Regions from separate parts of the Lysinibacillus sp. FSL R7-0073 genome, predicted to be linked through region 2. Evidence: a T-box and tRNA genes for the amino acid it is inferred to sense, from the RefSeq annotation. Region 2 holds a T-box; the other holds one or more tRNA genes.
The links. The T-box of region 2 lies ahead of tyrS (tyrosine--tRNA ligase). A T-box ahead of a tRNA ligase gene usually reads a tRNA of that ligase, here a tRNA-Tyr.

Region 1: it encodes a tRNA-Tyr, which carries the amino acid that the T-box ahead of tyrS (tyrosine--tRNA ligase) is inferred to sense. The anticodon was not compared.

Annotation. Positions count from the first base shown of each region.
Region 1 covers NZ_JBBPAS010000001.1:4,026,246-4,031,126, reverse strand. Annotated here, with positions in the region: rRNA gene MKY88_RS20340 (23S ribosomal RNA) at 1-1,067, shown strand, start outside; rRNA gene rrf (5S ribosomal RNA) at 1,186-1,301, shown strand; tRNA gene MKY88_RS20330 (tRNA-Asn) at 1,318-1,394, shown strand; tRNA gene MKY88_RS20325 (tRNA-Ser) at 1,400-1,491, shown strand; tRNA gene MKY88_RS20320 (tRNA-Glu) at 1,515-1,589, shown strand; tRNA gene MKY88_RS20315 (tRNA-Val) at 1,609-1,684, shown strand; tRNA gene MKY88_RS20310 (tRNA-Met) at 1,711-1,785, shown strand; tRNA gene MKY88_RS20305 (tRNA-Asp) at 1,789-1,864, shown strand; tRNA gene MKY88_RS20300 (tRNA-Phe) at 1,879-1,951, shown strand; tRNA gene MKY88_RS20295 (tRNA-Thr) at 1,962-2,037, shown strand; tRNA gene MKY88_RS20290 (tRNA-Tyr) at 2,047-2,130, shown strand; tRNA gene MKY88_RS20285 (tRNA-Trp) at 2,156-2,229, shown strand; tRNA gene MKY88_RS20280 (tRNA-His) at 2,242-2,317, shown strand; tRNA gene MKY88_RS20275 (tRNA-His) at 2,362-2,437, shown strand; tRNA gene MKY88_RS20270 (tRNA-Gln) at 2,442-2,516, shown strand; tRNA gene MKY88_RS20265 (tRNA-Gly) at 2,524-2,598, shown strand; tRNA gene MKY88_RS20260 (tRNA-Cys) at 2,607-2,680, shown strand; tRNA gene MKY88_RS20255 (tRNA-Leu) at 2,728-2,808, shown strand; gene MKY88_RS20250 (DUF2785 domain-containing protein) at 3,349-4,170, opposite strand; gene MKY88_RS20245 (hypothetical protein) at 4,562-4,881, shown strand, end outside.
Region 2 covers NZ_JBBPAS010000001.1:3,605,741-3,610,621, reverse strand. Annotated here, with positions in the region: gene MKY88_RS18085 (transglycosylase domain-containing protein) at 1-1,370, opposite strand, end outside; T-box leader at 1,473-1,681, shown strand; gene tyrS (tyrosine--tRNA ligase) at 1,767-3,035, shown strand; gene MKY88_RS18075 (cobalamin-binding protein) at 3,086-3,892, opposite strand; gene MKY88_RS18070 (iron-containing alcohol dehydrogenase) at 4,037-4,881, opposite strand, start outside.

The DNA.
Region 1 (4,881 bases), 420 kb from region 2:
CTGCCCGGTGCTGGAAGGTTAAGAGGAGTGGTTAGCGCAAGCGAAGCTGCGAATTGAAGCCCCAGTAAACGGCGGCCGTAACTATAACGGTCCTAAGGTAGCGAAATTCCTTGTCGGGTAAGTTCCGACCCGCACGAAAGGCGTAACGATCTGGGCACTGTCTCAACGAGAGACTCGGTGAAATTATAGTACCTGTGAAGATGCAGGTTACCCGCGACAGGACGGAAAGACCCCGTGGAGCTTTACTGTAGCCTGATATTGAATTTTGGTACAACTTGTACAGGATAGGTAGGAGCCAGAGATCTCGGAGCGCCAGCTTCGAAGGAGGCGTCGGTGGGATACTACCCTGGTTGTATTGAAATTCTAACCCATGCCCCTTAGCGGGGCAGGAGACAGTGTCAGGCGGACAGTTTGACTGGGGCGGTCGCCTCCTAAAAGGTAACGGAGGCGCCCAAAGGTTCCCTCAGAATGGTTGGAAATCATTCGTAGAGTGTAAAGGCACAAGGGAGCTTGACTGCGAGACCTACAAGTCGAGCAGGGTCGAAAGACGGGCTTAGTGATCCGGTGGTTCCGCATGGAAGGGCCATCGCTCAACGGATAAAAGCTACCCCGGGGATAACAGGCTTATCTCCCCCAAGAGTCCACATCGACGGGGAGGTTTGGCACCTCGATGTCGGCTCATCGCATCCTGGGGCTGTAGTCGGTCCCAAGGGTTGGGCTGTTCGCCCATTAAAGCGGTACGCGAGCTGGGTTCAGAACGTCGTGAGACAGTTCGGTCCCTATCCGTCGTGGGCGTAGGAAATTTGAGAGGAGCTGTCCTTAGTACGAGAGGACCGGGATGGACACACCGCTGGTGTACCAGTTGTCTTGCCAAAGGCATCGCTGGGTAGCTATGTGTGGACGGGATAAGTGCTGAAAGCATCTAAGCATGAAGCCCCCCTCAAGATGAGATTTCCCATTACGCAAGTAAGTAAGATCCCTCAAAGACGATGAGGTAGATAGGTTCGAGGTGGAAGTGTGGTGACACATGGAGCTGACGAATACTAATCGATCGAGGACTTAACCAAAAAAGTTTGAAGCATTCAATGAAGCGTTTATCCAGTTTTGAAAGAACAAGAAAGTTTTTTAAAAAAACTTGCGTTTTATAACTACATATGTTATAATAAATCTTGTCTTTTAAATAAGTCTAGTGATGATGGCAAAGAGGTCACACCCGTTCCCATACCGAACACGGAAGTTAAGCTCTTTAGCGCCGATGGTAGTTGGGGGCTTCCCCCTGTGAGAGTAGGACGTCGCTAGGCTGTATATTAAAATTATTCCGAAGTAGCTCAGTTGGTAGTAGCACCTGACTGTTAATCAGGTTGTCGCAGGTTCGAGTCCTGCCTTCGGAGCCATTCTTGGAGAGTTGTCCGAGTGGCCGAAGGAGCACGATTGGAAATCGTGTAGGCGGTTAACACTGTCTCAAGGGTTCAAATCCCTTACTCTCCGCCAGCACTTTAATTATTCCAAACGAAGGCCCCTTGGTCAAGTGGTTAAGACACCGCCCTTTCACGGCGGTAACACGGGTTCGAATCCCGTAGGGGTCACCATTCATTTTTATACCCAGATGGAGGATTAGCTCAGCTGGGAGAGCATCTGCCTTACAAGCAGAGGGTCGGCGGTTCGAGCCCGTCATCCTCCACCATTTTTAAAAACAACATATATCATTATCGCGGGGTGGAGCAGTGGTAGCTCGTCGGGCTCATAACCCGAAGGTCGTTGGTTCAAATCCAGCCCCCGCAACCAAATGGTCCCGTGGTGTAGCGGTTAACATGCCTGCCTGTCACGCAGGAGATCGCCGGTTCGATCCCGGTCGGGACCGCCATTTTTATAGTATATGGGTCAGTAGCTCAGTTGGTAGAGCATTAGATTGAAGCTCTAAGTGTCGGCGGTTCGATTCCGTCCTGACCCATCATTTTTTTGCCGGTGTAGCTCAGTTGGTAGAGCAACTGACTTGTAATCAGTAGGTCGTGGGTTCGACTCCTATCGCCGGCACCATGTATTCCCGGAGGGGTAGCGAAGTGGCTAAACGCGGCGGACTGTAAATCCGCTCCTTAGGGTTCGGCGGTTCGAATCCGTCCCCCTCCACCAGTTTTCTTTTTTTTATTTTGAAAATAGGGGCATAGTTCAACGGTAGAATAGAGGTCTCCAAAACCTTTGGTGTGGGTTCGATTCCTACTGCCCCTGCCAATTTATTTTATGGCGATTGTGGCGAAGTGGTTAACGCACCGGATTGTGGTTCCGGCATTCGTGGGTTCGATTCCCATCAGTCGCCCCATTCAAGTATAAAGTAAATTTTATAATAATAACTATAATATCATGGCGATTGTGGCGAAGTGGTTAACGCACCGGATTGTGGTTCCGGCATTCGTGGGTTCGATTCCCATCAGTCGCCCCATAGTTGGGGTATAGCCAAGCGGTAAGGCAACGGATTTTGATTCCGTCATGCCTAGGTTCGAATCCTAGTACCCCAGCCATTTTTTTGCGGAAGTAGTTCAGTGGTAGAACACCACCTTGCCAAGGTGGGGGTCGCGAGTTCGAACCTCGTCTTCCGCTCCAAGTATGATGGCGGCATAGCCAAGTGGTAAGGCACAGGTCTGCAACACCTTTATCACCGGTTCAAATCCGGTTGCCGCCTCCATATTTTAACTGCTAATCGGTTTATCCGATTTTTTTTATCTCCATTATGCCGGTGTGGCGGAATTGGCAGACGCGCACGACTCAAAATCGTGTTCCTTTGGAGTGTCGGTTCGACCCCGACCACCGGTATCATCACGTACATATACGTCACGATTAATAAATTTAGAAAGCTCACAAACCTTGATAATAGAGGATTTGTGAGCTTTTTGTTTTTGGGGTTACGATAGAAAACGGTAAGAATCGAAACCATTTTATAGAAATTTTACATACAGACAGGTTCATTTTACAGAAGTTTTTACACAAGCTGCGATCAGTGATTAAGGGAACCAAAACAGAAAAGACCATGTTTATTTTTGAACTGACCCCTTCGGATTAGACAAAACAAAAAAGCATCTTCAATTGAATTTAGGGTAATGTATCCTAACATCTATTGGAGGTGCTTATTTTTTGGGGGACGAGAGTGAGTTATCCGCACCTCGTAATTATTGTAGGTTTGCATACGTTTGTTTCAAAGATAATTTTAACCCTCAACGTTCCTTTGACGCCATGTAGAACGGTGATCCATCTGAATCCCCGCACATCAAATTTTCTGTGAAAAGAGTGAAGTAAAAATGACTACTGAGAGCTCTTGTTTGCCTGTTACCACATTTTTAGCCTCATTTTTAAAAATTAGGAATAGTATACTTTTTCTACTTTATATAATGTATGCTCGATAGTAGAGCAGAGAACGGCATCCACTTTGTAAAATTTAACTCGAAAGTATAAACTTTTCAAAAAGTTCTTTATATTATTTTTTTGTTTAAAGGCAGGGAGAAATTCTGAATTTTTCTCCACATCACCAAAACTTTGAATCCAATGCTCTACATAAGTCTGACTAAGTATTTTTCTATTTAAAACACTAATTATGGATTTTACCATTCTCTCATCTTCCCCATCGGAGTAAATTCGATCTGTTATGGTCATCTTTTCATAAACCAAATCAAGGATAGTTAAGAGGTCATTTTTATCCAGTTCGGAACATTGAGCCAAATCTTCTAAAGCATCTGCTGCATGGGCTATAGCATGAGCCCAGCCTTTTTCTTCGTCATACCCACGGTAATCTCGTTCTTCTTGTACATTGTAAAATACTTTTTCTTTTATCTGATGAATTTGCTCTCTTGAGAGAAATGGTGATTCTCTATGCCTCGTGAAGAGGAGCGGTATGACTAGCATGGAGAAAGATCGAGTGAAGACAGAGTCTGAATTTGTTTCACCAAGCTTAAAAAGCAAATGGTTTTTATCCAAAACAATCGGTAGAAGTTGTTCTAGTTCGTTTGCTGTTAGAGAATTATTAGGAATCCAATGTGATAAGGTTGTATAAATTAGTTCATCACGTAGTTGGGCATCCAACGAACCGATGTTATTTATCATTTCTAGTGTCAACTGGAATGTATCGGGGGGTGCTTGGTATCCATTTTCTTTTATTAATATCAACTTTTCTTTTAAATTCATTTTACACGCTCCTACTAGAAAATTTCTGAACTACTTTTTTCAAGGACTTCTACTGTTTTCTTCCGTACCGCTCTTCCCTTACTATAAGGGACAGATAGAATCAGAGACAATCCGGAATAGCAGAAAGGAATAAATTATGTCCAAGCGGTTTATTTCCTGATAAAATCCATAAAATTCCCCCTCCTTGTATTTTATACGTAAACTTGCTATCTAAAAAACTTCTCCACACGATTTTAGGATAAAGAATCCAAATAATAATTTTTAGAATTTCACTTGTAAGTTACTGGTTGTTTAGTTACCATTTGTATATTAAATTAAATTAATCTAAAGCGCAATAACTAATAGCACTAGTATTAAAGGGGTATAAATCTTTTCAGAAGGAGTGATCATAATGAAAACAATATATATTTATCCAAAATTAGCAATAGGGTTTAGGGGATTTGCCACAGGTTTAGATAGAGAAGGATTCTTCTTCAAGAAAAGGTCAGCGAGATTAAAAAAAAGTATAGAAATTTCATTGAAAGAGAATCATTTGAGTTCTTTTAACGTAGAAGTTACTCATGGATTTGAATCTCCAGAGGAATTATTAGAAAAAGATGGCGTTTTGGTTTTAATTTCTCCATACTTAAAAAGTTTACTCGGTCACATTGATTTTTCGAAAAGTGGATACTATCTTTTATCAGAGACGGAATATAATTCTGAAAATATCAG
Region 2 (4,881 bases):
GGTTTCATCGTAGAACCATTTGAACGATAAGCTTGTGTTGCATGGTTAACTTGAGTTGTATTAAAGTCTCGACCACCTACAAAACTTAAAATTCGACCCGTCGTATTTTCCATTAAAATACTACCCACTTGTACGGGCATTTCGATATCAACTTCCTCACCAGTTACAGGGTCTTTCCCTTTACCAGTATACGTGTGGCCATAATATTGGAAGTCCTTAGCAGCTTTTTGCATGGCATCATACATATCTTTGTTAATGGTTGAATAAATACGATAACCTTTTGAGCGAACATCACGATCTGCTAAGATTTTATATTTATCTTTTAATTTCTTTTCTGTTTTTAATCGCTCTGGGTCAACACCGTCATCTTCTGCGAGTTTTTCTGCAATAATATCTTTTGCGCGACTCTCAAGCTCATATGTAAGCCATGGATAACGATCCTCCGCTCGCATTTCTGGACCACGGAAGTCAGCAGCGATATCATAGTTAAGTGTTTCTTTATATTGGGCATCGTCAATATAACCAGCTTCTTTCATACGATAAAGAACTGTTTTCATCCGATCAATACCTGGTTTTAACGCTTCCTCACTTTTCAGTTCACCCGTATTTGTAAAAGGTGTGTAAGCAAATGGCGCCTGAGGAATACCAGCTATGTAAGCTGCTTGCGCTAGTGATAAATCTTTAGCTTTCACACCAAAGATCCCTTCCGCGGCTGTTTCTACACCTGCAATATTGCGCCCTGAAGAGTTACGACCGTATGGAATAATATTTAAATAAGCCTCTAATATTTCTTCCTTTGTCATAAAATGCTCTAAACGCATAGCAAGTAAAATTTCTTTTGCTTTACGTTCATAGGAAACTTCATTGGTTAATACTTGGTTTTTTATAAGTTGTTGCGTAAGGGTAGAGCCACCTGTCTGTGTAGCAGAATTCGTAACATCTTGTAATAAGCCTCGTATAACCGCTTTTGGTACGATTCCGTTATGTTCACGGAAATATTCATCTTCTGTTGCTAGTACAGCATTAAGAACATCTGGTGCAACATTTTTAAGTGAAGTTTCACGGCGATCTAAATCTGTCCGTAATTTTCCGATATAAATATCGTTGGCAAAATAAATCTCACTTGTTTCTTCATAGCTAAAAATTTGATCTCGCAATTCTTCTTTTGAGCGTAAGGGCTCTTCTTTTACAAGAGAAGCGAAATAACCAGCTCCTACTGAACCGACAAATACAGTGCCAACCAATGCAAAGACTAAAAATAGTAAAAATAAGTTCCAGGTAACGCTACCTGAAATACGTAATTTCTTCATCCATTTTTGTTCAATTAATGTATCGATCTTTGCATTGATTTTTTCAATCCAATCTTTCAATGTATCGACCTCCTAAAATCTTGTTTATTATAGCACATATTGTTTTAGCTCGAACATAGTTATTGACTTTGAAATAGATTCGTATAGAATAATGGTTATAGTTTTCTAGTGATGAAGAGTTTGGAGTAGTTTCTATATTCCCTGTTTAGAGAGCCAGTGGTTGGTGAAAACTGGTCATAATGTAGAGATGAATTACGTGCTTGGAGCTTAGACGTGCGCGCCTGCGATAAAGGCGGTTGAATGAAGTGGAAGGTGGATGACATCTTCAAGCCGGGTGGTACCGCGTTAATTTACAATTTAACGTCCCTGCATGCAATTGTTTGCGTGTAGGGATTTTTTTTATCTCATGAATTTGTCCATGCACGTAGCGAATTTCAATCAATAGGAGGAATCATCATGACAAACGAATTATTACAAGATTTAGAATGGCGTGGGCTGCTATATCAACAAACCGACGCTGATGGTATGGCAAAACTATTAGAAGATCAATCCGTCTCTTTATACTGTGGTGTTGATCCAACAGCAGATTCTATGCATATCGGGCATATTGTCCCGCTTTTAACATTACGTCGCTTCCAAAAAGCTGGTCACCGTCCAATTTTACTTGTAGGTGGAGCTACAGGCATGATCGGAGATCCTTCAGGTCGTTCAGAAGAGCGTCAATTACAAACTGTGGAGCAAATCGATAAAAATGTTCAAGGTATCCGCGGTCAACTAGAACGTATTTTTGACTTTGCTGAAGATGGTAATGGTGCTCAGCTTGTGAACAATCGTGACTGGATCGGCAATATAAATACGATTGAATTTTTACGTGATTACGGGAAATTAATTAATGTTAACTACATGTTGGCAAAAGATACAATTGCTTCTCGACTTGATACGGGGATATCTTTCACAGAGTTTGCTTATACATTAATTCAAGGGATTGATTACAATCATTTATACAACCACTACAATTGTCGTATTCAAGTAGGCGGTTCTGACCAATGGGGTAATATTACAACAGGTTTAGAGGTTATTCGTAAAACTCATGAAGAAGAAACTAAAGCCTTTGGCATTACGATTCCATTAGTAACGAAAGCTGATGGTACGAAATTTGGTAAAACAGCTGGTGGTGCTGTTTGGTTAGATGGTAAGAAAACATCTCCATATGAGTTCTACCAATTCTGGATCAATGCTGCTGATGCAGATGTGATCAAATACTTGAAAATATTCACATTCCTTACTCGTGAAGAGATTGAAGCATTAGCTGTTTCTGTAGAGGAAGAGCCACATTTACGTAAGGCTCAAAAAGCACTTGCTGAGGAAATGACACGATTAATTCATGGTCAAGAAGCGTTAGAGCAAGCTATCCGTATTACGGCAGCTTTATTTTCAGGCGATTTAAAAGCACTTTCTGCTGAAGAAATGAAGGATGCCTTTAAAGATGTTCCTTCTATTGAAATGGCTAAGGAAGATAAAAATATTATTGACCTTCTAGTGGAAGCTGGCATCTCATCATCGAAACGTCAGGCGCGTGAAGACGTTTCAAACGGTGCAATTAGTGTCAATGGAGAAAAAGTGACGGATTTAGAATATGTATTCAATGCAAAGGATCGTCTAGAGGATGCCTTTAGCATTGTTCGTCGCGGTAAGAAAAAATATCATATGGTGAAGTTTGTGTAATTGTTATGATTAAACAACATCCCCCTTTTTTGTCGGGGGATGTTGTTTTTTTATAATAAAAAACTTGGCAATTCTATCTTTTCATATTGTTGAGGGTGCAATATTTTAGCTAGCTTTATAGCCCCTTCAATAAGACGAGGAGAAGGGCGACAATAAAGCCATTCCTCCATCACATGGAGCTGTTCCATTTTCACGGCATGTAGCTCACTAGCATGGGGGCGCTTTAATAAGTTGGTTGGTTGTATCCGCTCAAAAGCTACACCTACCCAAGCCATCATGATGTAGTCTGGCTTTCGTTTAACAACATCTGCCCAATCTGTTTGAACACTGGCTAGTTCAACATCCTGAAATAAATTGACTCCACCTGCAATAGCACTAATTTCTGTTAGCCAATTTATTTTTCCTGGTGTAAAAATTGGGTTTGGCCACCATTCCCAATAAAGGGTTGGTTTCTTCATGAGGGAGTTTGCAACCGTACGCATTTTGTCAATCGATTGCAAATATTCTTCCGCTATTATTTTAGCACGTTCTTCTACATGACAAGCTCTCCCTAGTAAAAGGAGATCTTGAGCAATTTCCTCTAACGAGTTAGCATTAAAAACAATATGTGGGATATTTCTTCTTTGCAATTCCTCGATGTTTTTCTCCATTCCAGGCACACTTAAAGAAGCAAGAACAAGATCAGGCTGTAAATCCTCTAAATCGTTCATATTAATAGATAAATCTGGTCCAAGCTGTGGCAAATCTTTAACGCTTGATGGCCAATCAGAGAAATTATCCACTCCAACAAGCTGGTCTGTCAATCCTAAATAAGCTACAAGCTCCGTATTACTTGGACATATCGAGATTAAACGCATATTGTTATCTCCTATTCTTTTTAAGAAAAGTATAGCGAGAGTTTGCATTCTATACAATGTGTGTACCTCTTTTTTCATCTTTGTGCATAGAAAAAAAGGTGGAGAAAACGCTTTGTTTATCTCCACCTTTTGTTTTTTTATTAATTATGAAAGAGCAACAGCTTCCAGTGATTCCTCTTTTTTCACGATAGGGCCCATTGCATTTGTAATAATTTGTTTAATATCCTCTAGTGTTGCCTTACGAGGATTTGTCTCAGCGCATACATCTAACATCGCATTTTTTGCTAAAATTTCAATATCCTCATCTTTTGCACCTAATTCGCGGAAGCCGCTAGGAATATTTAAATCTTTTGATAGCTTTTCAATCGCTGAAATAGCTTTTTCAGCAGCATCACGCTTACTTAATCCTTCCACATTTTCACCTAATAATTCAGCAATTCGAGCAAAACGCTCAGTACGTGCTGTTACGTTGTAGCGGCAAACATGTGGCAATAAAATAGCATTACATACGCCATGAGGAAGGTTATAGTAGCCACCTAACTGATGAGCAATTGCATGGACATAGCCAAGTGAAGCATTATTAAAGGCCATACCTGCTAAAAATTGTGCATATACCATTTGTTCACGTGCTTCTAAATCAGCTCCATTTGCATAGGCACGTGGTAGGAATTCGGGAACTAGTTGAAGTACCTTCTCAGCACAAGCATCCGTAATTGGTGTTGCATTTGTCGAAACAAATGATTCAATAGCATGTGTCAATGCATCAACACCAGTAGCTGCTGTTAGAGCAGGAGGTAAACCAATCATCAGTTCTGGATCGTTAATCGAAAGTAATGGAGTCACATGTTTATCAACAATGGCCATTTTCACTTTACGTGCTGTATCTGTAATAATGGTGAAACGAGTCATTTCACTAGCAGTACCAGCCGTTGTATTAATAGCAATTAATGGCACAAGTGGATTTTGTGATTTATCAACGCCTTCATAGT